DNA from 3 places in the Pseudolabrys taiwanensis genome. Region 2 is predicted to be linked to each of the others. Evidence: predicted binding sites of a transcription regulator. Region 2 holds the regulator's gene; each other region holds the start of a gene.
The links. Region 2 encodes LexA, which represses DNA repair genes until DNA is damaged. Its sites were predicted from a motif close to TGTTCNNNNTGTGTTCNG; they were not measured.
Positions count from the first base shown of each region.

Region 1: a site for LexA is predicted at 1,033-1,050, ahead of radA (DNA repair protein RadA). Genes of this name have one in related genera too.
Region 3: a site for LexA is predicted at 1,207-1,224, ahead of DW352_RS05805 (single-stranded DNA-binding protein). Genes of this name have one in related genera too.

Region 1 is NZ_CP031417.1:1,754,071-1,756,338, forward strand. Features, by position in the region: gene DW352_RS08405 (DUF2239 family protein) at 1-549, opposite strand, end outside; gene DW352_RS08410 (hypothetical protein) at 680-931, opposite strand; gene radA (DNA repair protein RadA) at 1,095-2,268, shown strand, end outside.
Region 2 is NZ_CP031417.1:963,042-965,309, reverse strand. Features, by position in the region: gene DW352_RS04580 (molybdopterin molybdotransferase MoeA) at 1-882, shown strand, start outside; gene lexA (transcriptional repressor LexA) at 1,021-1,728, shown strand; gene DW352_RS04570 (SphA family protein) at 1,920-2,268, shown strand, end outside.
Region 3 is NZ_CP031417.1:1,214,742-1,217,009, reverse strand. Features, by position in the region: gene DW352_RS05810 (outer membrane protein) at 360-1,055, opposite strand; gene DW352_RS05805 (single-stranded DNA-binding protein) at 1,435-1,944, shown strand; gene DW352_RS05800 (hypothetical protein) at 2,129-2,268, shown strand, end outside.

The DNA of each region.
Region 1 (2,268 bases), 790 kb from region 2:
GGGCCATCCGTCCAGGAGCTTCTTGAAAGCCGCCCGATCGTTCGAGAACAGCGCGCGCGATGCCTCTTCGAAGTTCGGAAGATTTCCGGCCATCGCCGACATGAAGTTGTAGGTGCGCTCGTGAATCTTCCGCAGCCGTGCCTGCGGCGTAGGCGCCGCGCGGCGCGCTTCTTCCACCAACCGTCGCAGCGTGGCCGATGCACCGCCGGACTGTTCGGCAAGCCACTCCCATTGTTGGGGCAGCAAAGTCACCTCGCGGCTCACGACGCCGAGCTTGGGCCTTCCGACGGCGCGTGTCGTCGCAGCCGTGTCCGCAGGAAACTGCTTGCCGATCCGCGCGGCAATCTCTTCGTCTGTCCTGCGCAGATCGAAGTCGATCTGTCTGCCGCTGCTGTCGTCGAAGATCAGCACCGACGCGTCGGCTGCCGTGCGCAGATGTTCTTTCACGGCGATTGCAACGGACGGATAGGTCCCGGTCGCAAGGTGGTGCGTGTGATCAAAGGCGGTGCACGAAGTGCCCTGAGGGGGAGGCGTCTGGTTCTTTTGCATTGCCCATTTATACCCGGGTAATTTGATATGTCAATTTACCCGGATATAAATGGCAGGCGATGCACAAGGCGCGCGCATACGTCAAAGGCCGCCACGATGTGGCGGCCTTTGCGTTCGATCGCTTGCGATCTTACGGGAAATTCGGTGTCAGGCCCTTCTTGGGCGTACCGTCCCAGTTCTTGAGACCGCTGGACTTGAGATAGAGGTCGTACACGCAAAGCAGGGCCGCGAGGCCGATGATGCCGCCGGCGACGTATATGCCGGCGCCGACCGCGGAGCTCCCCGTGACGACGACGACCGGTGCCTGCGCCACGGCCTTCGACGGTTGGCTGGAATAGGCGAGCAGGCCGCAAACCAGCAGTGCTACCAAAAAGATCTTCACGACAGTCCCCCACACAAAAAGTTCCAAGTTCCATCGTTAACCATCCTGCGGTCCGGCGCATCGTGACTTCTGACGGTGGTAGCGATGTATTTTGCCGTAAATGTTCTTGTAATGTTCTCGCCGTACCACTACCGTCATAGTCACGATCGCAAGGACGATTCCGATGTCCCGCCGCACCCTCTCTTTCGTCTGTCAGAACTGCGGCGCGGCCTCGCCCCGCTGGCAGGGCAAATGCGAGGCCTGCGGCGAGTGGAATACGCTGTCCGAGGAAGGCGCCGAGCGCGCCGCCGGCCCGCGCAAGCCGGGCAAGGGCCGACTGTTCGCGCTCGAGGCTTTGGCCGGCGATACGCAGGACGCCCCGCGCCTCGCCTCCGGCATCGGTGAGCTCGACCGCGTCACCGGCGGCGGCTTCGTGCGCGGCTCGGTGCTGCTGCTCGGCGGCGATCCCGGCATCGGCAAATCGACGCTGCTGATCCAGACCACCGCCGCCCTCGCCCGCGCCGGCCACCGCGTCGTCTACATCTCAGGTGAAGAGGCGGTGGCGCAGGTGCGCCTGCGCGCCGAGCGTCTCGGCCTGCGCGATGCGCCGGTCGAGCTTGCCTCGCAGACCTCGGTCGAGGACATCATCGCCACCATCTCGGAAGGCAAGCTGCCGAAGCTGGTGATCATCGACTCCATCCAGACGATGTGGACCGATACGGTGGAGTCGGCGCCCGGCACGGTGACGCAGGTGCGCGGAAGCGCGCAGACGCTCATTCGCTTTGCCAAGAAATCCGGGGCCTGCGTGATCCTGGTCGGCCACGTCACCAAGGACGGCCAGATCGCCGGCCCGCGCGTCGTCGAGCACATGGTCGATGCGGTGCTGTCCTTCGAGGCCGAAGGCTCGCATCAGTTCCGCGTGCTGCGCTCGGCCAAGAACCGCTTCGGCCCGACCGACGAAATCGGCGTGTTCGAGATGACGGGCGATGGCCTGCGCGAAGTCACCAACCCGTCCGAGCTGTTCCTGTCCGAGCGCGACCTCGGCTCGCCCGGCACCGCTGTCTTTGCCGGCCTCGAGGGCACGCGGCCGTTGCTCGTGGAGATCCAGGCGCTGGTCGCGCCCTCTTCGCTCGGCACGCCGCGGCGCTCGGTGGTCGGCTGGGACTCGAGCCGGTTGTCGATGGTGCTGGCGGTGCTGGAAGCCCATTGCGGCGTGCGGCTCGGCGGCCACGACGTCTACCTCAATGTCGCCGGCGGCTTCCGCATCCAGGAACCGGCGGCCGACCTCGCGGTCGCCGCCGCGCTCGTCTCGTCGCTGTGCAACGCGCCGCTGCCGGCGGACGGCGTCTATTTCGGCG
Region 2 (2,268 bases):
CAGGAGCTCGCCCAGCGCGATGGCGACAAGGTGACCTTCGGCAAGCCGACGGCGAAGGGCCGCAACGTGCGCGCCAAAGGCATCGACTTCTCCGAGGGCGAAGCGCTGCTTCACAAAGGACGTCGGCTGAGCGACCGCGACCTGATGCTGGCGGCCGCGATGAACTATCCGAGCGTGCCGGTCCATCGCCGACCGAAGATCGCCATCATCGGCACCGGCGACGAATTGGTCATGCCGGGTAGCAAACCGGGCGCCGGCGAGATCGTCTATTCCAATGGCTACGCGCTGACCGCTCTCGCGCAGGCCGAAGGCGCGGAGTCGCGCGACTTCGGCATCGTGCGCGATCGTCTGGAAGACATCGTCGCCGCGCTGCGCGAGGCACGCGCCTGGGGCGCCGACGTGCTCGTTACCACCGGCGGCGCGTCGGTTGGCGAGCACGATCTGGTGCAGCGTGCGCTGAAAGCCGAAGGTCTCGACCTCTCGTTCTGGCGGGTCGCGCTGCGCCCCGGCAAGCCGATGATGCACGGACGGCTCGGTGGCCTGCAGGTGCTCGGCCTGCCCGGCAATCCGGTCTCGTCCTACGTCTGCGCCTTCCTGTTTCTGGTGCCGCTGATCCGCCGACTCACCGGCCGCACCGTGATCGACCATGTGCCCGATCGAGCCCTGTTGGGCCGCGATCTGCCGGAGAACGACGAGCGCGCCGATTATATGCGCGCGCTGCTGACGCCGGGGCCTGATGGGCCCATCGCCACCCCGGTACCGTCGCAGGACAGTTCCCTGATGGCACCGTTGGCCGCGGCGGATTGCCTTGTGATTCGGGAACCTTACGCGCCTTTTGCGCAAGCCGGTTCACCCTGCGTCATCCTTAAGCTAGGCCTATAGCGGTCGTTTGCATTGTTCACCCGAAATTAAATCCTTGCGGAACACATATCGAACAGATAGTGTCCGTTCATGATTTGTTTCGAGCCGGCTGCCCATTCGCCGTAAGGGCTGGGCCTGGCCGGGCGACGGGAGAAACAGATGCTGACCCGCAAGCAGTTCGAGCTTTTGCGCTTCATCCACGAGCGGCTGACCGAGGCCGGCGTTCCGCCCTCTTTCGACGAGATGAAGGACGCGCTCGACCTGCGCTCCAAATCCGGGATCCACCGGCTGATCACCGCCCTCGAGGAGCGCGGCTTCATCCGCCGACTGCCCAACCGGGCGCGCGCCATTGAGGTCATCAAGCTTCCCGACTCGGTCGGGCACGGCGTGGGCAACGGCCGCGCCCGCAAATTTACGCCGAGCGTCATCGAGGGCGACCTCGGCCGCGTCCGTCAGGTGGCAGCGGAGGACGATACCAGCGGCCGGCCGATCGCCGTACCGGTGATGGGCCGTATCGCCGCCGGTACGCCGATCGAGGCGATCCAGACCAAGAGCCATGTCATCAACATGCCGCCGGACCTGTTGTCGACCGGGGAGCATTTCGCGCTCGAAGTGCGCGGCGACTCGATGATCGAGGCCGGCATCCTCGATGGCGACATCGCCCTCATCCGCCGCTCGGAAGTCGCCGACACCGGCGACATCGTGGTCGCACTGATCGACGACGAGGAGGCGACGCTCAAGCGCTTCCGCCGCCGCGGTGCCTCCATCGCGCTCGAGCCGGCCAACGCGGCCTACGAGGTGCGCATCCTGCCGCCCAACCGCGTGCGCATTCAGGGCAAGCTGGTCGGGCTTTTCCGGCGCTACTGAAGATAACTCCCCTCTCCGATCTGCCCTCGTCACCCTGAGGTGCCGGCCGCCAACCGGTCCCTAAGCGCGACGGCCGATGCGCTGTGTGCGGTATGTCTCGATTCCCGTGGAGCGCCCCGGCACGGGCGAAACTGCGCCTAGGCAAGTTGGTAAGCAAACTCTACGGTGCCCGGTATTATTGAACGGGGACTGTGGACGTCGTGAAAGCGGCATTGCGCGTCGTGCTCGGAGTGTGCTGCCTCGCGCTTGGTGCCGCGCCGTCGCTCGCCGCCGAAGGCAGTACGGTCGCCGGGCCTATCGGCGGCACCGACATCCGTTCGGCCTTTCTGCCGACGCCGGGCCTCTACGGCGCCGCCATCCTGGGCGGTGCCTCGGCCTACCAGCTCAGAGATGGCACGGGCCAGACCCGTCCCGGCCTGGATGCCGTCGGCATCGACTCCAAAAGCGCCGCCGGCGTCCTGTTGTATGTGCCGAATTTCAAGCTATTCGACGGCTCGGTCGGATTGCTGGGCGTCGCCGGCGTCGGCGAGGTGTGCGGAC
Region 3 (2,268 bases), 250 kb from region 2:
GCCTTTCACGCGCAGTCTGTGTCAGGGGTCCGCGGTCCGGTAGAGCAAGCATGCATCGTGCCAGACGCAATGGATGCGCTAACCACCCCGGCTGAAACGCTTTTCATTCTCTGGCGAGGATGGTGCGCCGGAACCCGGCGGCTGGCGTGCTCAAAGATCGACCGTGCTGTCGGGCACTGTGCACGGTTTCGTGGCGCGGCCTCAGTGAGTGGATCGCGGCGCTCGTCGGCAGGAGAGGGTGTTGTCGCGGGGGACCGCGTTGGCGATCATCAAAGCGAAAAGGCCGGCATTCACGCCGGCCTCTTGCTGCATCTTTGCGCACCACGCGGGCCGCATCTCCCGCGGGGCACGACGGTTGTTCAGAAGCGGTAGTTCACGCCGGCGCGGACGAGGTTCGTCTTGTAGGATACGTTGGTGTCGACGCCGCAGACGTCGGCGCCGCAGGTGATCTTGCCGAGATCGGCATAGAGATATTCGAGCTTCGCCGACCAGGGACCGCTGAAGGCCCATTCGACGCCGGCGCCGGCCGTCCAGCCGAACTGCGTCTTGTTGACCGAGCCGCCGAAGTTCGGCGTCGCCTTGATGTTGCCGAAGGCGCCGCCGCCGGTGATGTAGGGCAGGAAGCGATCGATGGCGAAGCCGATGCGGCCGCGCGCGGTGCCGAACCAAGTGTTCTTGCTTTCGCAGTTGTTCGGACCGGTGCATACGGTGCCGTTGGCACCGGCTTGGCTCGAGCCGCTGATCCAGGTGGCGTCGATATCGCCTTCGAGACCGAAGACGAAGTTGCCAGTCTGGATGTTGTAGCCCAGCGTGCCGCCGACCATGGCGCCTTTTGCATTCAGGCTGACGTTGCCCATGGGGGTGTTGTTCCAGTCGCTGTGCCCCCAGGCGTAGCCGCCGTTGATACCGAGATAGAAGCCGGTCCAGGTGAAGACCGGGGCAACATAGACCGGCGCCTTGTAGACCGGGCGGGGGATGTCGGCCGCGAACGATGGTACCGCCGCCGCCGCCGCCAGCACCGCCGCCGCGCACGCCGAGAGAATTCCACGTTTCATATTTGACCTCCTATGAGTTCTTCGATCGAAAAGGACAACTCATACTGGTAGCGGGAACTTATATGTTGTGGATGATTCGCGCTGTGGCTATTGCGCAACAGCGAATTGTATTTTCTCAATCGAATCAATTGCATAAATAGTTAACGCAACCGCGAACAAAAAAAGAACATGACTTGGCTTTAAAGGCACGGTACAACCGCGTCGCCACCCCGGAAGCTGCTGTGGATTAGGCGCAATCCGGCTTGCCGCCCGGACGGCGGGGTCTAGGGTGAAAAGTTAATTTTGGGCCTCGTCCACGGCGGGAGAGGCCATAACCGGCGGCCGCTGCCGATCTCGTCCAACGGGAGACGGAAGCCGCGGCCGCCCCTCGGAGAGCATCATGGCTGGTAGCGTCAACAAGGTCATTCTGGTCGGCAATCTGGGCGCCGACCCTGAGGTCCGCCGGACCCAGGACGGCCGGCCCATCGTCAACCTGCGCATCGCGACGTCCGAGACGTGGCGGGACAAGGCGACCGGCGAGCGCAAGGAAAAGACCGAGTGGCATCGTGTCGTCATCTTCAGCGAAGGGCTCGCCAAGGTGGCCGAGCAATATCTGAAGAAGGGCTCGAAGGTTTATCTCGAGGGCGCACTGCAGACGCGCAAGTGGCAGGATAAGGACGGGCAGGACCGCTACTCGACCGAGGTCGTGCTGCAGGGCTTCAATTCCAACCTCACCATGCTCGACGGCCGTTCGGGTGGCGGCAGCAGCGGCGGCGGCGACTTCGGCGGCAGCGACGATTTCGGCTCGAGCGGACCGAGCGGCGGCGGTGGCCAGCGCCGGCAGCCGGCGATGGCCGGCGGCGGCGGTGGTGGCCGCCGCGACGACATGGACGACGAGATTCCGTTCTGAGCCGCGGCGTAAAGCGGGCGCCGACAACACGCATAAAATCGCAAAGAGCTCAGGCCCGTCCCGCACAGGGGCGGGCCTGATGCATTGGGCTGTGCTGCGGCGCTCGATTGAAGCAACGCGTGGTTGCGTGCTTAGATGGGGCGGGCTCGCGCGGTTTTGCGCGCGCCGATCCGGGAGGGCAATCATGTTACGTCAAGGTCTGGCTATCGCGCTCGGCGCGGGCCTGCTGGTCGGCATGGTCGGTCATGCCGATGCGGCCAAGAAGAAACGCGCCGACGACGGTACGATTACGTTGTCGGGCTGCGCGCGGTTTTGGCCGCCGTT